DNA from 4 places in the Nocardiopsis sp. MT53 genome. Region 1 is predicted to be linked to each of the others. Evidence: riboswitches for the same ligand, from Rfam matches in the RefSeq annotation. Region 1 holds a riboswitch; each other region holds the start of a gene.
The links. Region 1 has a riboswitch for thiamine pyrophosphate ahead of thiD (bifunctional hydroxymethylpyrimidine kinase/phosphomethylpyrimidine kinase). Riboswitches for the same ligand answer to the same signal wherever they lie in the genome.

Region 1 (7,013 bases):
CCACGTCCTGGCCGACTCCCACGCGGTGGCGCTGATCGCCGAGGAGTCCCTGGCCGCGACGGTGGCCCGGGTCCGCCCCGACCTGCCCCGGCTGCGCCACGCGGTGCTGCTGGAGGACGGCGCGGGTCCCGCGGCCCGCGAGGCCGTGCGCGCCGCCTTCCCCGGGGCCGTGGGCTACGAGGACGCGCTGGCCGGGGCCCCGCTGGACCGGGCGCTGCCGCCCACCTCGGGCTCGGACCACTACCTGCTGTACACCGGCGGCACCACCGGCTACCCCAAGGGCGTCCTGTGGCGGCAGGCCGACATCTTCCGGGCGGCGATCGAGCGCCGCTCCCCCGGCGCCCCGCGCGCCCGCTCCCCCCGCGACGTGGCCGAACGCGCCCGCGCCTGCTTCCCCCAGCGCATGCTGGTGCTGGGGCCGCTGATGCACGCCGCCGGGCAGTGGAACGCGCTGAGCATGCTGCTGTGCGGCAAGCGCGTGGTGCTGTCCACCGACCGCAGCTTCCGCGCCGAGAGGGTGGTGGCGCTGGCCCACCGGGAGGGCGTGCACACGCTCCAGGTGGTGGGCGACGCGATGGCCCGCCCGCTGGCCCGGCACCTGCTCACCGAGCCCGGCCTGTGCCCGGACCTGTCCGCGGTGCGCTCGGGCGGGACACCGCTGACCCCGCCGGTGCGCGGCCTGTGGCGCGCCTGGCGCGAGGACATCGCCCTGGCCGACTCCTACGGGGGCTCGGAGACCGGGGTGTGCGGTTCGGCGACCGGCGGACAGGACGCCGAGGGCGGCGCGGAGCCGCTGACCGGCTCCCGGGACGGCCGCAGCTTCACCATGGGCGGCAGCATCGCCGTGCTGGACGAGCACCTGCGCCCGGTGCCGCCGGGGTCGGCGGCGGTCGGCCGCATCGCGCGGACCGGCCGGATCCCGCTGGGGTACTACAACGACCCGATCGCCACGGCGCGCACGTTCCCCACCGATGCGGAGGGGCGCCGCTGGGCGCTGTCGGGCGACTTCGGCACCCGGGCCGCCGACGGGTCGATCGTGCTGCTGGGACGCGGCAGCGTCGTCATCAACACGGCGGGCGAGAAGGTGTACCCCGAGGAGGTCGAGGCGGCGCTCAAGGCCCACCCGTCGGTGGAGGACGCCATCGTGGTGCCCGCCCCGGACGAGCTGCTGGGGCAGCGCGTCACCGCGCTGGTGTCGCTGGCCGCGGGCGCGGCGCCGGACGAGCCGGGCCTGCTGGCGTTCTGCCGGGTGCGGCTGGCCGGGTTCAAGGTGCCCCGGACCGTGCACTTCGTGGACCGGGTGCGGCGCACCGCGGTCGGCAAGCAGGACTACCGGTGGGCGTCGTCGGTGGTCCGGGGAGGCGTCTGAGGGGGCCGGAACCGGCCATGCGGGGTCCCGCAGCACTGTGCTGTGGGACTCCTTCTTTTTCGGCTTCTGAGCGGCGGCGTCCCTGCACGACCGAAAAATCGAACAGTGGATGACAAAACGCCTGTTCGCCCCGCCCCTTCCCTCCCCCGGTGCCCCCGATGGCACGGGGTGGGGGAATCCGCACCCCGTCCCCGCGGCCGCCCACAGCGACCGTTTCCGCTTGTACCTTAGGAGAAGGCAGGCCGAGGACGCCCCTGAGCGGGGAGACCGTCCCACCCCGCCCGCACGAGCAGACGAAGGACCCGTGACGGACCGGGCACCCCTGCCGGCCGCGTGAGAGCGGTCCGCACCCCTCCCCAGAACCGGCGGAGTCCTTCCCCTCCCCCAGACCCGCCCGCAAAGCACGAAGAAGAAGAGGAACCCGGATGCCAGCGAATCTGTGGACGATGTCGGCCCTGGCCATGAACACGTCGGTCGAGGAGGAGATCGTCCACGAGTACGAGGGGTTCATCGGGTGGGTCCTGAACCTCATGGTGACCCTGGGCGAGCCCGGTGTGGGCGTGGCCCTGTTCATCGAGACCTTCTTCCCCCCGATGCCCAGTGAGGCCGTCCTGCCCGGCGCGGGCTTCCTCGCCTACGACGGCCAGATGAACGTCTGGCTCGCCATCCTGTGGGCCACCATCGGCTGCCTCGTCGGCGCCTGGGGCTTCTACGCGATCGGCGCGCTGCTGGGCCGCGAACGCACCATGTGGCTGGTCGAGAAGACCCCGCTGCTGGAGATCGGCGACTTCCACAAGGCCGAGAAGTTCTTCGAGCGCTTCGGCGGCATGGCCGTCCTGCTGGGCCGGTGCGTGCCCCTGGTCCGCAGCTTCATCTCCGTCCCGGCCGGCATCGAGCGGATGCCGCTGCTGAAGTTCTCCCTCTACACCGTCATCGGCTCGGCCGTGTGGAACACCATCTGGATCGGCCTGGGCTTCGTCTTCGGCCCGGCCATCAAGCCCATCCTGGTCCAGTGGAGCGGCCTGATCAGCAACATCGTGCTGGTCGTCATCGCCCTGCTGCTGCTGTGGTTCGTGGTGGTCCGGGTCCTCAAGATCGTCCGGGCGCGCGGGGCGCAGAACACGCCCACCGCCTGACCGCCCCACCGGCGGCATCCTCAACCGAAGGACCCTCCCGGGTCCGCACGGCGCGGGGTGCCGGGGCGCGGCCGACCGGCCGCGCCCCGGCTGAGAGCACACCCGTCGAACCTGCCCTAGTTAGCACTAGCGAAGGAACGCCCATGAGCGCGTACAACATCGTGTCCATCGCCGGCAGCGACCCCAGCGGGGGCGCCGGGATCCAGGCCGACCTCAAGGCCTTCTCCGCCCACGGGACGTTCGGGATGAGCGTGATCGCCGCGCTCACCGCGCAGTCCACCCGGGGCGTCACCGGGGTCCACCCCGTCCCCGCCGACTTCGTGGTCCGCCAGATGGACACCCTCTTCTCCGACGCGACCGTGCACGCGGTCAAGGTCGGGATGCTCGGCACCGCCGAGATCACCGAGGCCGTCGCCGAGGCGATCGGGCGGCACGGGCTGCCCAACGTCGTGGTCGACCCGGTGATGGTGGCCAAGAGCGGCGACCGGCTGCTGGAGGCCTCGGCCACCAAGGCGCTGCGCACCGCGCTGCTGCCCCGCGCCGACCTGATCACCCCCAACCTGCCCGAGGCCGCCGACCTGCTGGAGGAGGACGAGGCGACGGACCTGGAGGGGATGCGCGCCCAGGCCCGCCGCCTGCTGGAGCTGGGCCCGCGCCGGGTGCTGCTCAAGGGCGGCCACCTGGAGGGCGGGGAGAGCGTGGACGTCCTGGTGTCCCGGGACGGAGAGCACCGGGAGTTCTCCGCGCCCCGCGTGGACACCCGCAACACCCACGGCACCGGCTGCACCCTGTCGTCGTCCATCGCGGCGCTGCTGCCGCAGCGCCCGGACGCGGCCTCCGCCGTGGCCGACGCCAAGGCCTACCTGACCGAGGCCCTGCGCCGCGCCGACGAGATCGACGCGGGCGGCGGCCAGGGCCCCGTCCACCACTTCCACGCCTGGTGGTGACCCGGGCACGGGAACGCGAGAGGGGGACCGGCCCGAGCGGCCGGTCCCCCTTTTCCCGTTCCACGGCGTGCCGTGGCGGCTAGCCCTTGACGACGTCGTCCATCAGGGCGTCGGGGTTCTTCCAGTCCGGGTGGGCGAAGAACTTCCTGGTCTCCGCCACCACGAGCGGCGACAGCACCAGCAGGCCCACCAGGTTGGGCAGCGCCATCAGGCCGTTGGCGATGTCGCTGAACAGCCACACCGAGTCCAGGCTGGCCACGGAGCCGACGAACACGACGACGATGAACAGGAGCCGGTAGGGCAGCACGAAGCGCCGGCCCACCAGGAACTCGATGCACCGGTCGCCGTAGTAGGACCAGCCGAGCAGGGTCGTGAAGGCGAACACCGCGACGGAGATCGCCACGACCACCGCGCCCGCGGGGGCCAGGGACGGGCTGATGGCCTCCAGGCCCTGCGTCATCGCCTGGCTGGTGAGCAGGGAGCCGTCCTCGGCGTTCTCGCCCTGCCAGACACCGGTGGTGATGATGACCATGCAGGTCATGGTGACCACGATGATGGTGTCGATGAAGGTCTGGGTCATGGAGACCATGGCCTGGCGGACCGGCTGCCGGGTCTTGGCCGCGGCGGCGGCGATGCCGCCGGTGCCCAGGCCCGACTCGTTGGAGAAGATGCCGCGCGCGAAGCCCATCTGGATGGCGATCAGCACGGTGGAGCCGGCGAAGCCGCCGGCGGCCGCGGTGCCGGTGAAGGCGTCGGTGACCACGAGCTGGAGCGCGGGCAGGAGCTGCGCCCAGTTGGCGGCGAGCACGGCCAGGCAGATGCCGACGTAGCCGATGATCATGATCGGCACGAGCGCGGAGGCGACCCGGCCGATGCTCTTGATGCCGCCGAGGATGACCGCGGCGGTCAGCACCATGAGGACGAGGCCGATGATCCAGGTGTCGACCCCGGTCACGCTGTTGATCTGCTGGGCGACGGTGTTGGCCTGGCTGCCGTTGCCGATGCCGAAGGCGGCGATCGCGCCGAAGACGGCGAAGAGCACGCCCAGGACGGTGCCGAAGCCCCCGCCGATGCCGTACTTGAGGTAGTACATCGGGCCGCCGCTCTGCTCGCCCTTGGCGTCGGCGCGGCGGAACTTCACACCCAGCAGGGCCTCGCTGTACTTGGTCGCCATGCCGAGGAACCCGACGACCCACATCCAGAAGAGGGCGCCGGGGCCGCCGATGCCGATGGCGAGCGCCGCGCCGGCGATGTTGCCGACGCCGACGGTGGCCGCGAGGGCCGTGCTGAGCGCCTGGTAGTGGGAGATGTCCCCCTCTACGGAGTCGTCCTCCTTGCGCCGGACGAGCGCCAGCCACAGGGCGTGCGGGAGCTTGAGGAGCTGGAGGAGGTTCAGGCGGATGGTGAGGAAAAGGCCGACGGCGAACAGCAGCGGGATGAGGACGAACGGTCCCCAGATGATGCCGCTGATGAGGCCGGCCATTTCAAGGAGCTGGTCCACGGGGGATCTCCCTGTCGGTCAGTGGATGGGGCCGAGGGCACCGCGGGTGTCGGCGCGCGGGGGGCGGGTGCCCTCGTGGACGTGTCGGCACTGGTGGTGGCCTCGCGTCATCGGCAAAGAATCGCAGTGGTGCGTAACGAACACGTCACACACCTTCGACATGCCGGTCTCACCGGGAACCGGGGCGGGCTCCCTCTCGTTCTCCGCCCCTCGGCGGTGTCACGTGCCGCTCCCGTCGTCCCCGGCCCGGCTCCGGGCGAGTTCGCCCAGCATCCGCGCCGCGGCCTCGGGGTCGGCCCCGTGGCCCACGGCGATGCCGAGCAGGTAGGCCGTGAGCGGCGCCGCCGGGCGGGCGACGGAGTGCGCGGCGTCCTTGGCGAGGTCGAGGACGCGGTCCACGTCCTTGCGGTCCATGGCCTCGGTCTCCGGAAGCCCGAGTGCGACGCGGACCTCATCGGCCCATTCCACGAGAGTCACCGTTCCACTCCTCAGAGCAATGATTCGATCACGTGATGCGATCTTAGCCACCGACGGGTCATCTGCGGTCAACCCGGGTGCGGGGGCACCGTCCGTGGTCCGTCACCGCGCGCTCGGTGAGCCCACGCCCGCGCGACGCGTCCGGTTCCCTCCGCGCCCCATCCGGGTTCACCCGCGCCTTCTAGCGTCGAGGACACGTCCCCCCGGCGTTGGGAGCCGCCCGCATGTCCCCCCTCGACACCTTCCGCGACCCGACCCCCGCCTCCGCCGACAAGCAGCGCCCGCTGCGCGTCGCCATCGTGACCGAGTCCTTCCTGCCCCAGGTGAACGGGGTGACCAACTCCGTGTGCCGGGTCGCCGACCTGTTGGCCGCCCGGGGCCACCAGGCGCTGGTCCTGGCCCCGGGGCACGACGGCCCCACCCGTTACGCGGGCTTCCCGGTGGTGCGCACGCCCTCGGTGCCGCTGCCCGTGTACCGCGACTTCGCCCTGGGCCTGCCCGCCCGCCGCACCCTGACCACCGCCATCCGCTCGTTCTCCCCGGACCTGGTGCACCTGGCCTCGCCGGCCCTGATGGGCCTGGCCACGGTGGAGGCGGCCCGGCGCTGGGCGCTGCCGACGGTGGCGGTGTTCCAGACCGACCTGCCGGGCTTCGCCCGGAGGTACGGGCTGCCCGGGCACGAGCACCTGTGGTCGGGACTGCGGCGCGTCCACGCCGCCGCGGACCGCACGCTGGTGCCCTCCTCCGCGACGATGGAGGCCCTGTCCGCGCGCGGGTTCCCCCGGCTGGCCCTGTGGCGGCGGGGGGTGGACACCGACCGCTTCCGCCCGGAGCACCGCGACGGGGCGCTGCGCCGGGCGCTGGCCCCCGGCGGGGAGGCGATCATCGGCTACGTCGGTCGGCTGGCCAAGGACAAGCGCGTCGACCTGCTGGAACACGTGCTGAAGCTGCGCGGTGTGAAGGTGGTCGTGGTCGGGGACGGCCCGGAGCTGCCCCGGCTGCGGCGGCGCCTGCGCGGCGCGGTCTTCACCGGCCAGCGCACCGGCGGCGACCTGTCCCGGCTGTACGCCTCCCTGGACGTGTTCGTGCACACCGGGGCCGACGAGACGTTCTGCCAGACGGTCCAGGAGGCGCTGGCCTCGGGGGTCCCGGTGGTCGCCCCGGCCGCGGGCGGCCCGCTGGACCTGGTGGAGGACGGCGTCAACGGGCTGCTGTACGCCCCGGACTCGGTGCGCGAGCTGCGGGTGGCGGTGGGGCGGCTGGCCCACAACCGCGCCCTGCGCGCCGACCTCGCGGGCCGGGCGCGGGCGTCGGTGGAGCACCGCACCTGGGAGGCGGTGGGCGACGAGCTGCTGGCCCACTACCGGTCGGTGCTGGCCCCCAGCCGCGAGCTGGCCGCCGGGGAGTCCCCGGCGCTGCCCGCCCGCTGAGGGGTCCCGGCCCTCCCCCTCCCCACTCCCGCGACCATCACGGACGACGGTGCCCCTCCCTTGACCCGACCCCCGGGGAAGGGCACCGTCCGCCCCTCTCTCCCCTGGTCAGTGGACGGGTTCGGCAGCCGCCCGCACGAGCGTCGGCGCCAC
Region 2 (7,013 bases), 3.3 Mb from region 1:
GCGTTGCCCGGCCGGTAGCGGGGGTCGCGCTCGGTGGCCTTGGTGACCAGGGCGTCCACCTCCGGCGGCAGGCCCGGCAGGAAGTGCGAGGGACGCGGGACGTCCTCGTTGACGTGCTGGTAGGCGATCGCGATGGGCGTCTCGCCGGTGTGCGGCTGGCTGCCGGTGAGCAGTTCGTAGAGCATGATCCCGGCCGCGTACACGTCGGTGCGCGCGTCGGCGGTGCCCCGCTCGATCTGCTCCGGCGCCAGGTAGGCGGCGGTGCCCATGAGCGTCCCGGTGCGGGTCAGGCCCTGGGTGGACTGCTCCACCGCGCGCGCCAGGCCGAAGTCGGCGACCTTGATCCGGCCGTCCTCGGTGATGAGCACGTTCTCGGGCTTGATGTCGCGGTGCACCATGCCGGCCTGGTGGGCGGCGCCCAGCGCGGCCAGCACCGGCGCCATCACCTGGAGCGCGTCGCGGGCGGACAGCCGCCCCCGCTCCTTGAGCAGGGCGCGCAGGGTGCGCCCCGGCACGTACTCCATCGCCAGGAACACGTGCCCCCGGTCCTCGCCCTGGTCGAAGACCTGGACGACGTTGGGGTGGGAGAGCTTGGCGACGGAGTGCGCCTCGTTGATGAAGCGCTGGACGAAGGTGGGGTCCTGGGCCAGCGAAGGGTGCATGACCTTCAACGCCAGCCGGCGGTCCAGCCTCAGGTCGTGGGCGACGTAGACGGTCGCCATCCCGCCTCCGGCGATCCTGGACTCTACGAAGTAGCGTTGGTCCAGAGTGGCGCCCACGAGCGGGTCGGAAGTCGTCATGTCCACGGCGGAGTAGTGTCCTTGCTGCGGGGAGCGCGGGCTGTCGCGGTCGGTGGCGCGTACCCGACACCGGGTGTCGAACCGACACGATAGCGGAAGCCCGTCCCGGGTCTGCCCCGCGGTTCACGGCCGCGCCGCCCCTGCTCCACGGGGGGTGGGACGCGCGGTCCTGGGTCGTCCTGGGGTGCGCCGGGCCCCGCTTCCGGGCGGTGCGCACCCCTCTTCACGGTAGGGGATGGGGGCAACGCCGCGGTGCCGCCGCACCGGCGGCCTTCCCGATGGCCACCGGTCAGTGCTCTGAACAGCGATGACGCCGTGTGCGGCCGGGTCGGTGCGGTGCGCTCCGGCCTGAGCCGGACCGCCGGTCGGTGACCGCGTCCCCCGTGTATCTTCGTCGCTCGCCGAGCGCATTCGGTTCCGGATCGCTCGCATGATCACGGAAGGGACCCGGTCCCCACGTGTTCGAGGTCTCTTCCGGCGGGCCCCGCCTCCGCCGGAGGCGGGGCCCGCGCGCCGGGGTTCCGCTCAGTCGGCGGCCGGGGAGGAGGCGCGGGCGTGCCGCCGCACGGGGATGCGCCCCGCCAGCCGGGCGGCGCGCCCGGCGCGGACCGCGTCGCGCATCGCCCGGGCCATGAGCACCGGGTCCTCGGCGCGGGTCACCGCGCTGGCCAGCAGCACCGCGTCGCAGCCCAGCTCCATGGCCAGGGCGGCGTCGCTGGCGGTGCCGATCCCGGCGTCCACGATCACGGGGACCCCGGCCTGCTCCACGATCAGCTCCAGGTTGTGCGGGTTGCGGATGCCCAGCCCCGAGCCGATCGGCGCGGCCAGCGGCATCACCGCCGCGCAGCCGACCTGCTCCAGCCGGCGGGCCAGCACCGGGTCGTCGTTGGTGTAGGGCAGCACGGTGAACCCCTCGTCCACCAGCCGCTCGGCGGCCTCCAGCAGCTCCACCGGGTCGGGCAGCAGCGTGTGCTCGTCCGCCACGACCTCCAGCTTCACCCAGTCGGTGTCCAGCGCCTCCCGGCCCAGCCGGGCGGTGCGCACCGCGTCGGCCGCGGTGAAGCACCCGGCGGTGTTGGGCAGCGGGCGGATCCCGTTGCGCTCCAGCACGTCCCAGACCGAGCCGCGGGCGCCCGGGGTGACCCGGCGCATGGCCACGGTGGTCAGCTCGGTGCCGGAGACGGTCAGGGCCTCCTCCAGGACCTCCAGCGAGGGCGCGCCGCCGGTGCCGGTGATGAGCCGGGACCCGAAGGAGACCCCGGCGATGACCAGGGGGTCGTCGATGTGCTCGGTCACGGTCAGCCCCCCTGGACGGCGGTGAGGACGTCGACGCGGTCGCCCGCGCCCAGCCGGGTCCCGGCCCAGGCGGCGCGGCGCACCACCTCGTCGTTGACGGCGACGGCGATGCCGCCGGGGATGGCGCCGCCGTCGGCGGCGGTCAGGTCGCGCACGATCTCCTCGACCGTGGTGGTGTCGGCGGCCTCGCGGCGGTCGCCGTTGACGATCAGCTCCACAACTCTCACTTCCACGTCGTCTCGCCTGCGCGGTCGGCGGCGAACCGCTCCGCGTACTCGGGCAGGGTCCCGGTGGCCAGGGCACGGGCCATGACCTCGCCGGTGACCGGGGTCAGCAGCACCCCGTGCCGGAAGTGCCCCCCGGCCAGGTGCAGGCCGGGGACCCGGGTGGGGCCCAGCAGGGGTTCGTTGTCCGGGGAGCCGGGGCGCAGGCCCACGCAGGTCTCGGTGACCTCCAGCTCGGTCACGCCGGGGACCAGCTCGCGGGCGTCCCGGAGCACCTGCCACAGCCCGCCCGCGGTCAGGGAGGTGTCGTAGCCCAGCTCCTCCTGGGTGGCGCCGATGACGATCTCGCCGTCGGCGCGCGGCACCAGGTAGACGGGGAAGCCCCGGACCAGGCCGCGCACCGTCCGCTCCACGAGGGGCGGCTCCCCGGCGGGCACCCGCGTGCGCAGCAGCTGCCCCTTGACCGGGCGCAGCGGCGGCACGACGGGCTCGGGCAGGTCGATCCGGTCGCTCCAGCACCCGGCGGCGACCACCACCTGGTCGGCGGGCAGCTCCCGGCCGTCGTCCAGGACCGCGCCCAGTCGGGCGCCCCCGGCGCCGGGCGAGCGCACGGCCGTGACACGCCCGCGGACCTCCGCGGCCCCGGCGCGCTCCCCGGCCACCGCCAGGGCGCGCAGCAGCAGGCGCGGGTCCACCGAGTGGTCCTGTGGGGCGAGCACGCCACCGCGCACCGCGGGGGCCAGCATCGGCTCCAGCCGCCGGCACTCCCGACCGCTCAGGCGCTCGGTCTCCACCCCCAGGCGCTTCTGGAGGTCGTGCAGGCGGTCCAGGACCGCCATGTCGTCGGCGTCGAAGCCGACCAGCAGTGTTCCGGTGGTGCGGTAGCCGACGCCGAGCCCGCTCGCGGCCTCCAGTTCGGCGACGAAGTCCGGGTACAGGGAGGCCGACCGGATGCCGAACTCCATGAGGGGCTCCTCGCCGAACACCGCCTCGGTGGCCGGCGTGAGCATGCCCGCCGCGACGGTGGACGCGGCCCGGGCGCCGGCCGGGTCGGTGACGGGGTCGGGTTCGACCAGGGTGACCCGGTGTCCGTCCTGTGCCGCCCGCCAGGCGGTCACGCGGCCGGCCAGGCCGCCGCCGACCACGACGACGCCGTGGCCGCCCTCCGGCCCCCCAGAGGTAGGACGAATCGTGTCGGGGCGCCGTTCGGTCTCAGGGGTGCGCACGGTGCTGCCTCCGCTCCCTTCGCCGGCATGATCCGGATCAGGTTCGTGCGGTCGGGGGCGGCAGCCCCCCTCTCAGCCGGGTCCACCCGGCTCCCGCGGGACGTCTGTGTTCGCCCCACATACTACGGCCCCCGGATCCGGGGGCCGGAGCCGGTGTCCGCGGCGTGCGTGGTGTCCGCGGGACCGGGCCTGTGGCAGATTGGTGGGGTGACATCTAGCGATACCAATCTCGACACCCTGGTCGGCGAGTGGCTGACCCTCAAGGAGGCGGCCGCGCCTCTGGGCGTGAGCCCGAACCGCATCAAGACGCTCATCCGCGAGAACCGGCTCATGGGCGTGGTCCGCGGCGGCGAACTCTCGATCCCGGCCGCCTTCGTCGACGGTGACGACCTCGTGAAGGGGCTGCCCGGTACCCTGGTCCTGCTCAGCGACGCGGGCTACTCCACGGAGGAGGCGCTGCGCTGGCTCTTCACACCGGACGACACGCTGCCCGGGACCCCGATCCAGGCGATGCGCGAGAACCGGGGCACCGAGGTGCGCCGCCGCGCCCAGAGCCTGGCCTTCTGACGCCCCTGCCGGGGTGGGCGCGCCCGCGTCGCCCGCCCCCTTGGGCCCGCCGGGGCCAGGGCCTAGGCTGGTGGGCGTGAGGACCAGCCACGGAACCAGCCTGCGCAAGCGCCTGGACGCATCCCTTCTGTACCTGTGCACCGACGCCCGCCGCGAGCGCGGCGATCTCGCCGAGTTCGCCGACGCCGCGCTGTCCGGGGGAGTGGACATCGTCCAGCTCCGGGACAAGGGCCTGGAGGCGCGCGAGGAGCTCGCGGCCCTGGAGGTGCTGCGGGAGGCGTGCGAACGCCACGGCGCCCTGCTCGCGGTCAACGACCGCGCCGACATCGCCCGCGCGGTGCGCGCCGACGTGCTCCACCTGGGGCAGCGCGACCTGCCGGTGCCCATGGCCCGCGACGTCATCGGGGCCGATCCGCTGATCGGGCGCTCCAACAACGACATCGACACCGCCCGGGCCTGTGCCGAGGAGCCGGGCAGCGACTACTTCTGCGTGGGCCCGGTCTGGGCCACGCCCACCAAGCCGGGCCGCCCGGCGGCCGGGACCGGACTGGTGGAGCGGGCGGCCGCCCTGGGCACCGACCGCCCCTGGTTCGCGATCGGCGGCATCGACCTCGACAACGTCGACCGGGTCCTGGACGCCGGCGCACGCCGGATCGTGGTGGTGCGCGCCGTCACCGAGGCCGAGGACCCGGCGGCCGCGGCCGCGGCCCTGCGCGACCGCGTCGCGGCCCGGCAGGGCTGAGAGCGGGCGGCCCCGATCCCACCGGACCGGGGCCGCCGCCGTACCCGGAGGAGTCAGCGCCGCCCGGCGGCCCGCCGGAACAGCCACCCGGTGAGCGCGGCCCCCGCCAGGCCCAGGCCCGCCAGCCACAGCAGTGCGGCGGCGGCGTGGTCGCCGGGCGCGGTGCCCGAGGTGAGCGCGCGCAGGGTCTCGGTCACCGGTGTGACGGGCTGGTGCGCGGCCACCCCGTGCAGGAACCCCGGCAGCCCCTCCAGCGGAACGAACGCCGTGGACAGGTAGGGCGGGAACAGGGCGACGAACGCGAACGTGGCGGCGGTGTCGGGGCCGCCGGAGGCCAGTCCCCAGGCGGCGGCCAGCACGGTCAGCACCGTGATGTACCCGGCCAGCAGCGCGGCGGCGCCCAGCCACTCCAGGGGACCGGCCTGCGGACGGAAGCCCAGGGCCACCGCCACCGCCAGGACGACCGCCGTGGACAGCAGGTTGCGCAGCACGCTCGCCGCCACGTGGCCGGTGATGACGGCCGAGGCCCGAACCGGCATGGTCCGCAGCCGCCGCACCACCCCCTTGGACAGGTCGGCGTGCACGGCCGTCGCGGTCATCGCCGCCCCGAAGCCGGCGCACAGCAGCATCACGCCCGGGGTGACGTACTCCACGTAGGGACCGCCCGCCATGTCCTGCACGGCGGTCCCGAAGACGGTGACGAACAGCAGCATGATCGCGACCGGGGCCACCACCGCGGTGACGGTCCCGTCGGGGTTGCGCAGGGAGTGGACCAGGCCGCGCCCGGTCATGACCCGTTCGGCGCGCAGGAGGCTCACGGTCGTCCGCCCCCGTCCCCGGTCAGGGCGAGGAACACGTCGTCCATGCCGGGCGTGCGCACCTCCACGCGGGCGACGGCGATCCCGGCCCGGTGCCGTTCGTCGAGCACGCGCCGCAGCCGGTCGGCGGTGCCGTCGCCGGGGACCCGTTCGGTGCCGCCGTCGGCCAGGGAGAGCTCGATCCACTCCCCGCCCACACGGCGCTTGAGCTCCGCGGCCGTCCCCTCCGCGACGATCCGGCCGCGGTCGAGCACGGCGATCCGGTCGGCCAGCACGTCGGCCTCCTCCAGGTACTGGGTGGTGAGCAGGACGGTGGTCCCGTCGGCGGCCAGGTCGCCGACCGTGCGCCACAGGGCCCGCCTGCTGCGGGTGTCCATGCCGGTGGTGGGCTCGTCCAGGAACACGACCGAGGGCGAGCCGGTCAGGCCCGCCGCCAGGTCCAGGCGCCGCCGCATGCCGCCGGAGTACTCGGCGACCCTCCGGTCGGCCGCGCCGACCAGGTCGAAGCGCTCCAGCAGTTCCGCCGCCCGGTCCCGGGCGGCGCGGCGCCCCGCGCCCAGCAGCCGGGCGACCATGACCAGGTTCTCCCGGCCGGTGAGCTCCTCGTCGACGGTCGCGTACTGGCCCGTGGCGCTGATCTCGCGGCGCACCCGCCGGGCCCTGCGCACCACGTCCAGGCCGAGCACCTCGGCGGTGCCCGCGTCGGGGCGGACCAGGGTGGTCAGCACGTCGATCAGGGTGGTCTTGCCCGCCCCGTTGGGCCCCAGCAGCGCGAAGACGCCTCCCGCGGGCACCTCTAGGTCGACGCCGACGAGGACCTCGTGTCCGCCATAGCTCTTGTGCAGGCCCCGGACGGCGATGGCGGGCGCCGCTCCGGGGGGATGTGCCTTGTCCATGCCGTACAGAGTAACCCTTACGCAGTACCATTGCGCAACCCCTACGCAGTAAAAGGCCGGGTGCGGCCGCGCCCGGCACGGGCCGTCACTACGCTGGGGGCATGCCAGAACAGGAGACCGACCCGGCCCTCGTGATCCCCAAAGCCCTGCTGTCCGCCTGGGGGGCGCACCCCGTCAGCCGCAAGGGCCCCCGGCCCAGCCTGACGGTCGGGCGGATCGTGGAGGTGGCCGTGGGACTCGGCGACCGGCACGGCCCCGGGGCCATCACCATGAGCCGCACCGCCGCCGAGCTGGGGGTGGGCACGATGTCCCTGTACCGCTACGTCGAGTCCCGCGCCGACCTGCTCCTGCTGGCGGTCGACGCCGCGCTGGGCTCCCCGCCCCCTCCGGCGGGCGCCACCTGGCGCGAGCGCACCGCCGAACTTGCCCGGGGGCTGCGCCGGG
Region 3 (7,013 bases), 460 kb from region 1:
AACCTGCCGACATTGCCATCGAGTACTCATCCCCTCAAAAGACCGCATAACCGCCACGTCCAGCTTATCGGCCGGGGGAATGGGTCACCATTGGCTTGTACGGGCCCCGATGGGGCCGTTGTGGTCTGTTCGGCTCCGCCGGGAAGTCTGGGGGCTCCGGCGGTCGGTCCCTCGTCGGACGACCACCACCGAGTATGACGGAAAATCCGGGCGTGCGGTTCCCCTCCACCTGTCCGAACTGGCCGGTTTCGGTCTCCGGGAAGGGTGTTTCGGTCCGTGTGTGCCCGTCCCACCCGCCCCGTCCTCCGTACCGGCCCCGCGGACCGGCGGCCCGTGCCGGGTCCCGCCGTGCCCCTTCTCACCCCGCGCCCCGGCGGGTCAGCGGCCGTTGAAGACCGCCTTGCCGGGCCCCTGCTCGATGAAGCTGCGCATGCCGGTCTTCTGGTCCTCGGTGGCGAACAGCCCGGCGAAGTGCAGGCGCTCGATCTCCAGCCCGGTGTCCAGGTCGGTCTCCATGCCGCGGTCCACGGCCTCCTTGGCGGCGGCCAGCGCCACCGCGGGGCCCTCGGCGAAGCGGGCGACGAAGGCCACCGCCTCGGCGTAGACGTCCTCGTCGGCGACGACGGCGTCCGCCAGGCCGATCTCCTTCGCCTCGGCGGCGTCCACGTGGCGGCCGCTGAAGATCATCTCCTTGGCGCGGGCCGGGCCGATGAGCCGGGGCAGCCGCTGGGTGCCGCCTGCGCCGGGGATCACGCCGAGCTGGATCTCGGGGACGCCCAGCTTGGCCTTGCTCCCCACCACCCGGAAGTCGGCGGCCAGCGCCAGCTCCAGGCCGCCGCCCAGGGCGTAGCCGGTGACGGCCGCGACCACGGGCTTGGGGATGCGCGCCACGGCGGTCAGCGCCTTCTGGAGGTCGCGGGCGTACTCCAGCATCTGCGCGTGGGTGCGCTCGGCCATCTCCTTGATGTCGGCCCCCGCCACGAAGAACCGCTCGCCGCCGTAGACCACGACCGCGCGGGCCGCCGGGTCGGCGGCGACCTGCGCGGCGGCCTCGGCGATCTCGGCGGTCAGTACCGCGTTGAGCGCGTTCACCTTGGGGCGGTCCAGCCGGATCACGGCGACCGCCGGGTGCTCGGGGTCGGTCTCCACGCGCACGAACTCGGCCACGTGCTCCACCTCTTCGCTTGTCGACGTCAGTGTCTGGGTCCCAGGGATTCCTATCACCCGGGTCACGAGAACAGCAGTACCAGGGTGCCCAGCCGGGCGGACAGCGTGTAGGCCGCCGCCAGCAGCAGCAACGCCCCGACCGGCAGCAGCGTGTCGGCGGTGCGCCAGCGGCTGTGCCGGGCGTGGCTGCGCCGTCCGGTGCCGAACGCGCGGGCGTCCATGGCGGTGGCCATGAGCGTCCCGGTGCGGATGGCCCGCACCAGCAACGCGAACATCCGCCCGAAGAACAGCGCGACCATCCGCGCCGGGTTGCGGCCCGCCTCCAGCCCGCGGGCCCGCCGGGCCAGGGTGATGGTGCGCCACTGGTCGGCCAGCAGCGGGACCAGCCGCAGCGCGGCCAGCACGCCCATGGCCGGGCGCTCGGGCACCCTCAGCCTCTGCACCAGGCCGTCGGCCATGTCGGTGGGGTCGCTCCCGGCGGCGGCGAGCAGCCCGGGCAGGGCGATGGCCAGCAGGCGCACCGCCGCCCCCACCGCCCCCTCCAGGCCCTCCTCGCCGTACAGGTAGTTGACCAGGCCGCTGGACAGGCCCATGAGGACGAACGGCCCGCCCAGGACCAGCAGGGTGCGCCGGTCCAGGCCGCTGAACGGCACCAGGGCCAGCACGCCCAGCAGCACCACGCCGCCGGTGACGGCGTCCACCGCCGGGACCAGGCCCAGGCCCAGGACCAGCGCGGCCAGCAGCTTGGCCGCGGGGTTGAACCGGGTCAGCCAGGTGCGGGCGCCGCCGTCCCCGGGCGCGTCGAAGGTCAGCGCGTCCGCGACCGGCGCGGCGGTCTCACGGTCGGCCACGGGTGCCCCCCTCCGCCGCGTCGGCGCGGCCCGTCTCCTCGGCCCGGCCGCCGGCGACCCGGATCCGCACGTCGGCCAGGCGGCGCAGCAGCAGCTCGTCGTGGGTGGCCATGACGACGGCGCGGCCCTCGGCCCGCAGTCCGCCGAGCAGTTCCACCAGCTCGGTCCAGGTCCGGGTGTCCTGGCCGAAGGTGGGCTCGTCCAGGACCAGCACGTCGGGGGCGTGCGAAGGGCCGGAACTCAGCGCGGTGGCGACCGAAAGCCGCCGTTTCTCTCCCCCGGACAGCGTGTACGGGTGCACGTCGGCCAGCGCGGTCAGCCGCAGGCGCTCCAGCAGCTCGCCGACCCACGCCTCGGTCTCCGCCTCGCCCCTCCCGGCGCGCAGCGGGGCGAACCTCAGCTCGTCCCGGACGGTGCCGGTGACGAACTGGTCCTCGGCGTGCTGGAACACGGTGCCCACGTGCCGGGCCAGCCTGCGTGCCGGCCAGCGCGCCAGCGGCCGCCGGTCGGCGTCGGCCAGCGGGCCGTGCGGGAGGACGGCGCCGCGGTGGGGCCGGGACAGCCCGGCCAGCAGGGTGAGCAGCGTGGACTTGCCGGCGCCGTTGGGCCCGGTCAGCGCGGTGGCGGTCCCGGCCCGCACCGCGACGTCCACGTCCTCCAGGACCGTGCGCCGGGGCGGGACGCGCACGCCCAGCCCGGGCGGGGTGCGGGCGTCCACCCCGGCGGCCCGCAGCAGCACCGGGCCGCCGGGGGCGGCTGCCAGGGAGGGGTCGGGCTCGTGCCCGGGCACCCACACGCCCTGCGCGGCCAGCGCGGCGCCGTGGGCGGCGAACACCTCGCGCGGCGGGCCGTCGGCGGCCACGCCGCCCCCGGCCTCCAGCACGACCACCCGGTCCACCAGGTCCACGACCTCGGCGACCCGGTGCTCCACCAGCACCATCGTCGCGGAGGTCCGCTCCAGCAGGCGGGCGAGCACCCCGCGCACGAGGGCGGCCCCGTCCGGGTCGAGGTTGGCGGTGGGCTCGTCGAGCAGCAGCAGGCGCGGGCGCATCGCCATCGCCCCGGCGATGACCAGGCGCTGCTTCTCGCCGCCCGACAGCGCACCGGTGGGGTGGCGCGGACCGTAGGGGAAACCGACGGCCTCCAGCGCCTCGCCCACCCGCTCGCGGATCTCCTCCGGCGGCACGCCCAGGTTCTCCGGGCCGAAGGCGACGTCGTCCCCGGCCCGGGCCATGACGATCTGCGACTCGGGGTCCTGGGCGACCAGCCCGACCTCGGCCCGGCCGCGGCGGGCCCGCTCCCCGTCCACCAGGAGCAGGCCCTCCTCCTCTCCGCCGATGGCGCCGTCGTCGCCGGTGAGCCCGGCCAGGGCGTGCAGCAGGGTGGACTTGCCGGTGCCGGAGGCGCCGAGCAGCAGCACCCGTTCACCGGGCCCGACGGCCAGGTCGACGCCCCGCAGGGTGTACGCGTCGCGGCCCGCGTGCCGCCATCCCCAGCCGGAGAGCTCGACGCGGGCGCCCGGGCGTCCTCGGTCGGCCACGGTCAGCCCTTGGCCGAGGCGAAGGGGGCCAGCGCGCCGGAGCGGGCCAGGGCGGTGGTGAGCAGGCGCGCGCCGACCCCGGCGATGACCGCGGCGCTGATCACCACGATGACCCCGTAGATCACCTGGTAGTGCAGCGGCCAGGTGACGTTGTAGGCGATGTTGTCGCGGATCGCCGGGGAGATCCCGGCGACGGCGGCGGCCAGGACGGCGACGCCCATGCCCCAGCGGCGGTAGCCGAAGGCCAGGAAGACCAGCTCGGGCAGGATGCCCTGGAGGGTGCCGTCGAGGAGGACCATGACCCCCCACTGGGTTCCCAGGACCGCCGACACCGAGGCGGCGGCGATCGAGGTCAGCAGGGCGGCGCCGGGCCTGCGGATGATGAGCCCGCCCAGGACGCCGGAGATCAGCCACATGCCGTAGACGGCCGCCTGCCCGGGCGGGAACGCCGCGAACAGCGGGGTGGTGATGGACCAGACGATGTTCCAGAGCCAGAACACGACGCCGACGGCGACGCCCAGCACGGCGGCGACGACGATGTCGACGGTGCGCCAGCCGCGTGCCCGCGACCTGATGTCGGCCCAGGTGCCACCGGGGGTGGTGTCGGTGCCCATTCGATGTGTCCCTTCGTCGGTGTGACGAGGGGCGGATACGGCCAAGAGCGGCACCGGGGCACTGCGGCGCCGGAAGCGGACCTCCGGCGCGCGAGACGCGCCACCGGTGGCGGTTCCCACGACTTCCTTCGCCGGCATTACCCGGATCAGGTGTGTAAGGGTCTGCGGACTCTCCGCACTCTCAGCGCTCACGCGCTCCCCTGTCGGTTCGCCACCATTATGCGCCATATGCCGGAGAAGGCCAGTCCTGCGCCGTCCCGTCTCACCTCCCGGGACGCCGCGGGGGCCGGCCCCGAACCGGGACCGGCCCCCGTCCCCTCCCCGGGGACTGCTCCGGAGGGCCCTCCCGGGCCCCTCCGCGCCTTGCGGTCAGGCGTCCTCGTCGCCCTCCTCCTTCTTCTTGGGCGGGGCCGCCGACGGGTCGCCGAAGCGGGGCGGCGACGGGGCGAAGGACTCCGCGGGCAGGTCGGCCGCGGCGCGGTTCATCGTGGCCTGCCAGATCGGCCCCGGCAGCGTGCCGCCGTAGACGATCCCGTAGTACCGGCCGCCGATCCACACCCCCTGGAGCGGGTTCTGCTCACCGCCCCGGATGTCGCCGACCACCACGGCCGAGGCCAGGTTGGGCGTGTACCCGGCGAACCAGGCGTAGGCCGCGCTGTCGGTGGTGCCGGTCTTGCCCGCGGCCGGGCGGCCGATGCCCAGGCCGTTCGCGGTGCCGCCCTTGAAGGTCTGCTGGAGCAGGTGGTTGACGCCGTCGGCCACGTGGGTCGGCACCGCCCCCTCCTCGCAGTGCGAGCGCATCCGGATCTCGCGGAAGTCCTCGTCGCCCTCGCGGCCGACGGTCACGGAGGACACCGGGCGCGGCTCGCAGTACTCGCCCCGCGCGGCGAAGGTGGCGTAGGCGTTGGCGACGGTGAGCGGGGAGACCTCCTGGTCGCCCAGGGTGAAGGAGCTCCACACGCCCAGCGGCTCGCCGTCGGCGCGGTGGATGCCGGTCCGCTCGGCCATCTCGGCGGTCTCGCACAGCCCCACCCGCCGCTGGAGCTGGGCGAAGTAGGTGTTCACCGACCCCTTGGTCCCGCTGATCATGTTGTGCGAGCCCGCGTCGCTCTCGCCCGCGTTGTTCACCTTCCACGTGGACATCGTCCCGCCCTCGCAGTTGGCCATCCCGCTCACGGAGACGCTCTTGGGCGAGTCGAAGCTGGTCCCGTACTTCAGCCCCTTGTCGAGCGCCGCGGCCAGGGTGAACGCCTTGAACGTGGACCCCGCCTGGTACCCGTGCGAGCCGCCGTCCTCATGGTCGACGGCCAGGTTGATGGAGGTCGTCCCGACCTCCTCCTCGTCGAACCCGTACCGCATGTTCTGGGCCATCGCCCGGACCTTGCCGGTCCCGGGCTCCACCAGTACCTGCGCGGCGAACTTGGTGGTGTCCCCCGGGGGCACCCGGGAGTCGATGGCCTCCTGCGCGGCCGCCTGCATCCCCGAGTCCAGGGTGGTGCGCACGGTGATGCCGCCGCGCCCGAGCAGGAACTCGCGCTCCGCGGGGTCCTCGGCCAGCTCCTCGGAGTCCTGGAGCCAGCGCATCACGTAGTCGCAGAAGAACGGCTGATCGCTGTGGTAGCAGCTGCCGCCGCGCGGCGTGGGGTCCAGCCGCAGGTCGGCCCCGCGGTACCGGTCGGCCTCCCCCTCGGACAGGTGGCCGGTGGCGACCATGCGGTCGAGCACCAGGTCGCGCCGTTCGGCGGCGGCCTCGGGGTTGGCCAGCGGGTCGTAGTAGGAGGGGGCGCGCACCAGGCCCACGAGGGTCGCCGCCTGGCCGGGGTCCAGCCGGTCCGCGGTGGTCGAGAAGTAGCGGCGGGCCGCGATCTCGATGCCGTGGGCGCCGGAGCCGAAGTAGGCGAGGTTGAGGTAGCCCTCCATGATCTCGTCCTTGCTCAGGCGGTCCTCGACGTCGATGGCGTAGCGCAGCTCGACGAGCTTGCGGACCAGGGTCCGCTCGCTGGCGCGCCGCACCCCCTCCTCGTCGGTGGCCTGCTCGATGAGCAGGTTCTTGACGTACTGCTGGGTGATGGTCGAGCCGCCCTGGGTGTCGCCCTGCGCGGTGCGCGTGGCGGCGCGCAGCAGGCCGCGCAGGTCGAGCCCGGCGTGTTCGTAGAACCGCTCGTCCTCGATCGCCATCAGCGCGGCCGGGACCCAGGGGCTGATGTCCGCCAGGCCGACGACCTCGCGTTCGCGCCGGGCCACCTCGGCGATGGGCTCGTGGTCGACGTCGGTGATGAGGACCCGCTCGGTCAGGCGGTGGATCTCCAGGTCGGCGGGCAGCGCCATGAACCCGGCCGCGGCGTCGCGGGCGGCCAGCCCCAGGCCGCCCGCCCAGGGCAGGATCAGCGCCGCGGTCAGCAGCCCCGCCAGCGCGCCCGTGCCCGCCAGCCCCAGGATCGTCCTGCGTCTCTCCTCCGGCCGGCCCTTCCGGTTCGGCTCCGTCACGTCGTCCCCCCAACGCCGTGTGGCCCCCGCCCGCGCTCGGCACGGGCGGGGCACTGCTGCGTCGACCACCCTCGCAGGGACGGGCCGCCACGGACGGCGCGGGATCGGGCGTGTCACTGAAACTCTTCATCAATCCATGGCAAAGCCAACAGATCGGACATCGCTCACGCCAGGTGCACTACTCAACGAAACGGGCATTTCAATTTCTCGACATCGAGACGAAACGAAGCCGCACGGCACGGCCCGCCGCACCGATGCACCGGATCCTGGACTAGCCGACTTCCGTGGATCATTCCGACACACGGGCATGTCCGCAATAAGGTCGGACCCCTCCTCCGGGCATTTGGTCATCCC
Region 4 (7,013 bases), 3.1 Mb from region 1:
CCGCCCAGGGCCGGTTCGAGATGACGATGGTCGCCGACGGCGCCGGGTACCTGGACACGTCCCGGTGGGCGTGGGTGGACGGGGTGCGGATCGTCCGCAACACGTCCGTCAGCGCCCAGGCCCACGGCCCGGACTGGTCGGCCTGGGAGATGTCGGTGGACACCGTCGCCGAGGGCGCGATGATCGACCACTGGAGCCGCCGGGCCATCGTCGACCGGGACACCGGCCGCGCCGTCAACTGCTGCGGCGAGCACGTGAACGGCGACCGGGCGGTCCGCCAGGCAGGGCTGGTGTTCTCCTGGCCCCCCGGGGTGGGGGAGGCCGACCACCCTTTCTACGACGCCGAGGTGCGGGCCGCGCCCGTCATGGAGTTCCAGGGGACCGACGAGGTCGCCGGGCTGACCGTGCGCCGCTACACCCAGGAGATCCCCGCGACCCAGGTGCCCGAGTCGGCCCGCGAGGTCCCCGCGTGGCTGTTCACCCCCGGCGCGGAGGGCACGGTCACCGCCGGCCGCTGGCTGGAGCTCACGCGCACCTACTGGGTGGAGCCGGTGTCCGGCACGGTCGTCAACGCCCACGAGGCGCGGCTGGAGACGCTGCGCCCGCAGAACGCCTCCGGCGAGGCGCACCTGCTCTACGCGGAACTGGGCCTGCGGGAGAACCAGATCGCGGGCCGCGCCGAGCAGGCCCGGGTGCGCTCCCTGCTGCTGCGCTCCCTGGACTCGTGGGCGCCCTGGGCCCTGGGCCCGGCCGGCGGCCTGCTGCTGGTCGCCGGGGGCGCGATCGCCCTGCGCGACCGCTCCCGGGACGCGGGCCGCGACGGCCGCGGGGGCGCGGAGGGGGCGGGAGCGCCCGCGGATTCGGATGTCACGGATGGGAAGCGGGTGCCGTCGGCGTAGGATCGGACGCATGTGCGGTCGTTATGCCCAGTCCAGGAACGTGCAGCAGCTCCGGCTCGACTTCGGCCTCCCGGAGGAGTCCCTGCCCGGCGAGGACGTGGACACCCGCGCCTGGCCGCCGCTGGAGGAGCTGGAGCCGGACTACAACATCTCGCCCGGCCGCCCGGTGTACGCCGTCCTCGGCCCGCCCCCGCAGGGCGGGGAGGAGGCCGAGCCCGGGCCGCGCTCCCTGCACACCCTGCGCTGGGGGCTGATCCCCTCCTGGGCCAAGGACCGCAACATCGGCTACCGGATGATCAACGCGCGCAGCGAGACCGTCGCCGACAAGCCCGCGTTCCGCACGGCGTTCCGGCGCCGCCGCTGCCTGCTGCCCGCCGACGCCTACTACGAGTGGCAGCTCGTCGGCAGGGACGGCACGGTCCAGGCCAGCACCTCGCCCGCCACCGACCCCGACCACAAGAAGCGCAAGGCCAAGGCGGACAAGAAGCCCTACTCCGTCCACTACCCCGGCGGCGGCGAGCCGCTGGCGATGGCCGGGATCTTCGAGCGCTGGCGCGACCCCGAGGCCCCCGAGGAGGACCCGGCGGGCTGGGTGTGGAGCTGCGCCGTCATCACCACCGAGGCCGCCCCCGCGCTCGCGCACATCCACGAGCGGATGCCCGTCATCGTGCCCCGGCAGGACTGGGCGGCGTGGCTGGACCCGGGCACCGGGCCCGACGAGCTGATGCACATCATGGCCGACACCCCGGCGGACCGGCTCGTCGCGGACGAGGTGTCCACCGACGTCAACACCATCAAGAACAACCGCCCCGACCTGCTCACGCCGCTGGCGGCCGGGTCGGGGCCGGAGCCGGACACCCTCTTCTGACCCCCGGGGTCCGCCTCCGGGGCTCTCTGCACCCCTGGACGGGACCGGGGTGTCCCTGTGTACAGTGTCCGGGGCCGCCCGTGAACGCGGGCGCGCCCGGGCACGGTCCGACCGTGCCCCACAACGGGATAACGCAACGCGGGAGCTCGCGCCATGGCGGGCTGAGAGGGCGGCTCAACGGTGTCGCCGACCGCAGAACCTGTTCGGGTAATTCCGACGTAGGGAGGCATGCCATGACGGCTTCGCAGAGCCGTGACACCGGTCCCACCACCGGGGAGCACCGGGTGACCACTGGTCCCATCATGGGATCATCCAAGGTCTACCGGGACATCGAGACCCCCGAGGGCTTCACCCTCCGGATCCCCGGGCGCCGGGTGGGACTCACCGACGGCGGCCATTTCGACCTGTACGACACCTCCGGCCCCTACACCGACGACACCGCACACATCGACGTCCGCGCCGGGCTGCCCGCCCTGCGCGGGGAGTGGATCCGCTCCCGCACCCCCGTCAACGGGGCCGACACCCAGCTCGCCCACGCCAAGGCCGGGACCATCACCCCCGAGATGAGGTTCGTGGCCGAGCGCGAGGGCCTGGACCCCGAGTTCGTCCGTTCCGAGGTGGCGGTGGGCCGGGCGGTCATCCCCGCCAACCGCCGCCACCCCGAGTCCGAGCCGATGGTCATCGGTAAGAACTTCCTGGTCAAGATCAACGCCAACATCGGCAACTCGGCCGTCACCTCCTCGGTGGAGGAGGAGGTCGAGAAGATGGTGTGGGCCACCCGCTGGGGCGCCGACACGATCATGGACCTGTCCACCGGCAAGCGCATCCACGAGACCCGCGAGCGCATCCTGCGCAACTCGCCCGTGCCGGTCGGCACCGTCCCCATCTACCAGGCGCTGGAGAAGGTCGACGGGGACCCGGCCCGGCTGTCCTGGGAGGTCTACCGCGACACGGTGATCGAGCAGTGCGAGCAGGGCGTGGACTACATGACCGTGCACGCGGGCGTCCTGCTGCGGTACGTGCCGCTCACCGCCCGCCGGGTCACCGGCATCGTCTCGCGCGGCGGCTCCATCATGGCCGCCTGGTGCCTGGCCCACCACCGGGAGAGCTTCCTGTACACCCACTTCGAGGAGCTGTGCGAGATCCTCCGGGAGTACGACGTCACGTTCTCGCTCGGCGACGGGCTGCGGCCCGGCTCCATCGCCGACGCCAACGACGAGGCCCAGTTCGCGGAGCTGCGCACCCTGGGCGAGCTCACCCACATCGCCCGCGCCCACGACGTGCAGGTGATGATCGAGGGCCCCGGGCACGTGCCCATGCACAGGATCGCGGAGAACGTGCGGCTGGAGGAGGAGCTGTGCGGTGAGGCGCCGTTCTACACCCTCGGCCCCCTGACCACCGACATCGCGCCGGGCTACGACCACATCACCTCGGCGATCGGCGCCGCCCAGATCGGGTGGTACGGCACCGCGATGCTCTGCTACGTCACCCCCAAGGAGCACCTGGGGCTGCCGGACCGCGACGACGTCAAGACCGGCGTCATCACCTACAAGCTCGCCGCCCACGCCGCCGACCTGGCCAAGGGGCACCCGCGGGCGCAGGAGTGGGACGACGAGCTGTCCAGGGCGCGGTTCGAGTTCCGGTGGAAGGACCAGTTCCACCTGTCGCTGGACCCGGAGACGGCGACGGCGTACCACGACGAGACGCTGCCCGCCGAGCCGGCCAAGACCGCGCACTTCTGCTCCATGTGCGGGCCCAAGTTCTGCTCGATGAAGATCACGCAGGACGTGCGCCGCTACGCGGCGGAGAACGGGCTGGACACGGTCGAGGCCATCCAGCGGGGGATGGCCGACAAGTCCGCCGAGTTCGGGGAGCAGGGCGGGCGGGTGTACCTGCCCCTCACCGAACGGTCCGGGTGACCCCGGGGCCCTGACGGCCCGGACGCGCACCGGGCGTCCCTGAACGGGCCGGCGGCACCGCCGCCGGCCCCCTCCCCGCTCGGCGCGGCCGTGCCGCCGACGGCCCTCGAGGGTCGGAGCCTTCGGTGCTGCGTCCAGGTCCTCGTCGACCGCCGGCCCCGACGGACGGCCCACGCCGCGCTTTCCCGTGGACGCCTCCTCCGGGCCTCTTCCCTTGGGCGCCTCCTCCGGGCCCCCGGAGCCCCCACGGCCCAGGGGAGCGTTCGGGGAGCGGGCGCCAGGGCGTGTTCGGCGGGTCGTTCCGGGTCGCGGCCGCGAGACCGCCTCTCGCCGCGCCGACCCTCCTGTGAGAGATCGCCCCGCGACCGCTCCCGGCATCCGGCGCGAGCGCCGGAACGCTCGGGAGCGTTCGGGGAGCGGGCGCTAGAGGGGCTTGCGGGCCGCGGCGACGAGGTGGACGCCGACGTAGTCGTCGGACTCGGTGGCGCGCAGCTCCATCTCGACCAGCCGGTTCATCGAACGCGGGTCGCGGGCCAGCATCATCTCCACCGTGGACGCCGACAGCACCGTGCGGGGCTTGATCCACTCCAGTTCCAGGCCCGCCTCGGTGAGGGTGTCGGTGAGCTGCTCGGCGGTGAAGCAGCGGGTGATGGACCCGTCGGGCCAGGGCACCAGCAGGACGTCGGCGCTGGGCGCGTGGCTCAGCTCGGGCCAGCAGTCCTGCTCGGCGAGCAGGGCCATGCCCAGCACCACCGAGTCGACGCACAGCAGGACCCGGCCGCCGGGCCGCAGCACCCGGGCGATCTCGGCCACCGACTCCTCGGTGGCCAGCTGCCGGGACAGCACCCGGTTGTCGGCGATCACCCCGTCGAAGCTCTCGGCGGCCAGGAAGCGCGGGAACGCCGCGTCCCCCACGATCTGGCGCAGCCGCCCGCGGCGGGCCGGGCGGGGCACCGCGGCGCGTCCGTTGACCAGGCGCAGCGGCCTGCGCACCGCAGAGTCCGCGGAGGGCAGCAGGGCGACCACGTCGTGTCCCGCGGCGACGGCGCGCGGAGTCCCCTGGTAGTCCGGGCTGGACAGGTCCAGCAGCCGGGAGGGGGCCTCCGGGAGCCAGCGGGCGATCTGCGCCTCGGCGACGGCCCAGTAGAACCGCCAGTAGTCGGAGAGCCGGTCGGGGGTGGCGAACTGGGCCGCCGGTGACCGGGGGCGGTCGGAGGCCGGAGTCGAGGACGGTCGCACGTGCACTCCTCTCCCATCCTTCAAAGGGTCTTACCCGCACTCTGCCATGCCTCACCTCCCCTGACGCGTCCGATCGGCGAAGTTCCGCGAGGAGGGGACCTTCGACCCGTGTCCGGACCGGAATCAGCGGGCGGCGGCCGTTGTTGTGACCGAACACCGCGACCGGGGAGGGCCCCGGTCCCACCGCCACCAGGGATTTTCCGAGGAGGACCGCCAGACCATGCCGATCGCCGGTGCTTGCCTCGAACGCGAGGAGGCGTTGTCCACGCCACGTGGTGCCGATGCGCGGCCCCGTGCCGGGGAACCGTATCTTGGAGGTACGGATTTCCCAGCCGGGACCAGTGCGAGGAGGCCGACGGGCTTGGATCAGGGCCAGGAGACAGCCGAGGAGCGGGAAGAGCGCTTCGAGAGGGATGTGCTTCCCTTTCTCGACCAGCTCTACTCCGCGGCGCTGCGCATGACCCGCAACCCCGCCGACGCGGAGGATCTCGTACAGGAGACCTTCGCCAAGGCGTTCGGTTCGTTCCACCAGTTCAAGGAGGGGACGAATCTCAAGGCGTGGCTGTACCGCATCCTCACCAACACCTTCATCAACTCCTACCGCAAGAAGCAGCGCGAGCCGAAGCAGGCCGGCACCGAGGACGTCGAGGACTGGCAGCTGGCGCAGGCCGCCTCGCACACGGCGGCGGGCCTGAAGTCCGCCGAGGCCGAGGCCCTGGAGCACCTCCCCGACAGCGACGTCAAGCGGGCGCTGCAGGAGCTGCCCGAGGACTTCCGGATCGCGGTCTACCTCGCCGACGTCGAGGGCTTCGCCTACAAGGAGGTGGCCGAGATCATGGGGACGCCGATCGGAACGGTCATGTCCAGGCTGCACCGGGGGCGCCGCCAGCTCCGGTCCCTCCTGGAGGAGTACGCGGTCGACCGCGGCTTCCTCCCCGCGGTGCGCGCCACGGCCGGCGCAGCCGCCTCTGGATCGTCCGCGGGCGGGCGGGGTCAGGACGGGTCGGATCGAGGAGATCGGCGATGAGCGGCCAGGGTCGTCACGGGGACACCCCGTGCAGCGAGGTGCTCGACAAGCTCTACACGTACATCGACGGGGAGCTGGAAGAGAACAACTGCGAGCAGATCAGGCGGCACCTGGACGGGTGCGAGCCCTGCCTGGAGGAGTACGGGCTCGACGAGGCGGTGAAGAAGCTCGTCGCCAAGCACTGCGGGTGCGACCCGGTCCCGCTGGACCTGCGGGACAAGGTCCTGGGCCGGCTCGCCCGGGCCCGGGACGAGCAGGCGGCCCGCGAGGCGGCGGGGCCCGGAACGTTCGCCTGAGCCGCGCACGGACGCGGTTCCCGCACGGACCCGGTTCTTTTTTCGGAAGTCCGGAACACCCCTGGGCGGAAGCTGGAATGCCAGCTTCCGCCTTTTTGGTGTCTTGCGGGTTTTCTGGGATCTTGTCATATGATGCGGCCTTGATGTGGTTTTGCGCTATTTCTTGGGAATGCGTGTTCGGATTCCCCTATGGTGTGGGGGTTTTTGGTCATCGGACTTTCCGGGTGACGCCTTCGTCCTCTCCTGCGACACGCCCGACCCCCTTCGGTCGACCCGGCCTGTGATCGACTCGGAATGATTTTTCCTGCGAGTGCGGGGAGTGCCCGCGTGCGATCACTTTGTGTAGTCGGAGCTGATGGTCTTGCGGGGGGCTGCCAGGCAAGGGGGCTCGGGTTCCGGTCTTCCGCGATCACGGCGCCGAGGGTGATGGTCACTCAGGGTAGTCGTCTGTGATTGCTAATTGAATTAGTAATTCCATACTCCGGAACTTCGCATCCCCTTCGGAGTCCGTGGCGCCGATGGTTCGGGTTGTGGGGAATCCGGGTGCCTTCGGGGCCCGTTAAACTGGACGCCATATCCAACGAATGGGGTAATTTACGCGGCGTGCCCGGGGAAAGGCGGCATGCCGTTCAGGGGAGAGGGGATGACGATGTTCATGGCTCTGCTTCACACCGCCGCCGCGGCGATCTTGGCCGCTTCCTCCTTCACGGGATGGTCCTGGTGGTAGAACAGAACCGGTGAAACCATGACAGTCCGGTCGTCGCT

Region 2: linked by a shared signal. The riboswitch ahead of thiO (glycine oxidase ThiO) and the one ahead of thiD (bifunctional hydroxymethylpyrimidine kinase/phosphomethylpyrimidine kinase) in region 1 are both predicted to bind thiamine pyrophosphate.
Region 3: linked by a shared signal. The riboswitch ahead of K1J57_RS03660 (ECF transporter S component) and the one ahead of thiD (bifunctional hydroxymethylpyrimidine kinase/phosphomethylpyrimidine kinase) in region 1 are both predicted to bind thiamine pyrophosphate.
Region 4: linked by a shared signal. The riboswitch ahead of thiC (phosphomethylpyrimidine synthase ThiC) and the one ahead of thiD (bifunctional hydroxymethylpyrimidine kinase/phosphomethylpyrimidine kinase) in region 1 are both predicted to bind thiamine pyrophosphate.

Annotation. Positions count from the first base shown of each region.
Region 1 is NZ_CP080599.1:404,948-411,960, forward strand. It holds gene K1J57_RS01710 (acyl-CoA synthetase) at 1-1,369, shown strand, start outside; gene K1J57_RS01715 (DedA family protein) at 1,795-2,505, shown strand; TPP riboswitch at 2,549-2,660, shown strand; gene thiD (bifunctional hydroxymethylpyrimidine kinase/phosphomethylpyrimidine kinase) at 2,649-3,452, shown strand; gene K1J57_RS01725 (sodium:alanine symporter family protein) at 3,532-4,953, opposite strand; gene K1J57_RS01730 (DUF6457 domain-containing protein) at 5,173-5,430, opposite strand; gene K1J57_RS01735 (glycosyltransferase family 1 protein) at 5,655-6,860, shown strand; gene K1J57_RS01740 (pyridoxal phosphate-dependent aminotransferase) at 6,969-7,013, opposite strand, start outside.
Region 2 is NZ_CP080599.1:4,263,936-4,270,948, forward strand. It holds gene pknB (Stk1 family PASTA domain-containing Ser/Thr kinase) at 1-806, opposite strand, end outside; gene K1J57_RS19045 (thiazole synthase) at 1,326-2,084, opposite strand; gene thiS (sulfur carrier protein ThiS) at 2,099-2,314, opposite strand; gene thiO (glycine oxidase ThiO) at 2,320-3,510, opposite strand; TPP riboswitch at 3,544-3,653, opposite strand; gene K1J57_RS19060 (Rv2175c family DNA-binding protein) at 3,754-4,113, shown strand; gene thiE (thiamine phosphate synthase) at 4,190-4,855, shown strand; gene K1J57_RS19070 (ABC transporter permease) at 4,909-5,673, opposite strand; gene K1J57_RS19075 (ATP-binding cassette domain-containing protein) at 5,670-6,569, opposite strand; gene K1J57_RS19080 (TetR/AcrR family transcriptional regulator C-terminal domain-containing protein) at 6,671-7,013, shown strand, end outside.
Region 3 is NZ_CP080599.1:864,638-871,650, forward strand. It holds gene K1J57_RS03645 (enoyl-CoA hydratase/isomerase family protein) at 379-1,167, opposite strand; gene K1J57_RS03650 (energy-coupling factor transporter transmembrane protein EcfT) at 1,230-2,018, opposite strand; gene K1J57_RS03655 (ABC transporter ATP-binding protein) at 2,005-3,558, opposite strand; gene K1J57_RS03660 (ECF transporter S component) at 3,561-4,172, opposite strand; TPP riboswitch at 4,279-4,384, opposite strand; gene K1J57_RS03665 (transglycosylase domain-containing protein) at 4,542-6,659, opposite strand.
Region 4 is NZ_CP080599.1:3,464,109-3,471,121, forward strand. It holds gene K1J57_RS15460 (DUF3068 domain-containing protein) at 1-899, shown strand, start outside; gene K1J57_RS15465 (SOS response-associated peptidase) at 910-1,767, shown strand; TPP riboswitch at 1,896-2,007, shown strand; gene thiC (phosphomethylpyrimidine synthase ThiC) at 2,001-3,686, shown strand; gene K1J57_RS15475 (class I SAM-dependent methyltransferase) at 4,110-4,931, opposite strand; gene K1J57_RS15480 (sigma-70 family RNA polymerase sigma factor) at 5,287-5,952, shown strand; gene rsrA (mycothiol system anti-sigma-R factor) at 5,949-6,248, shown strand.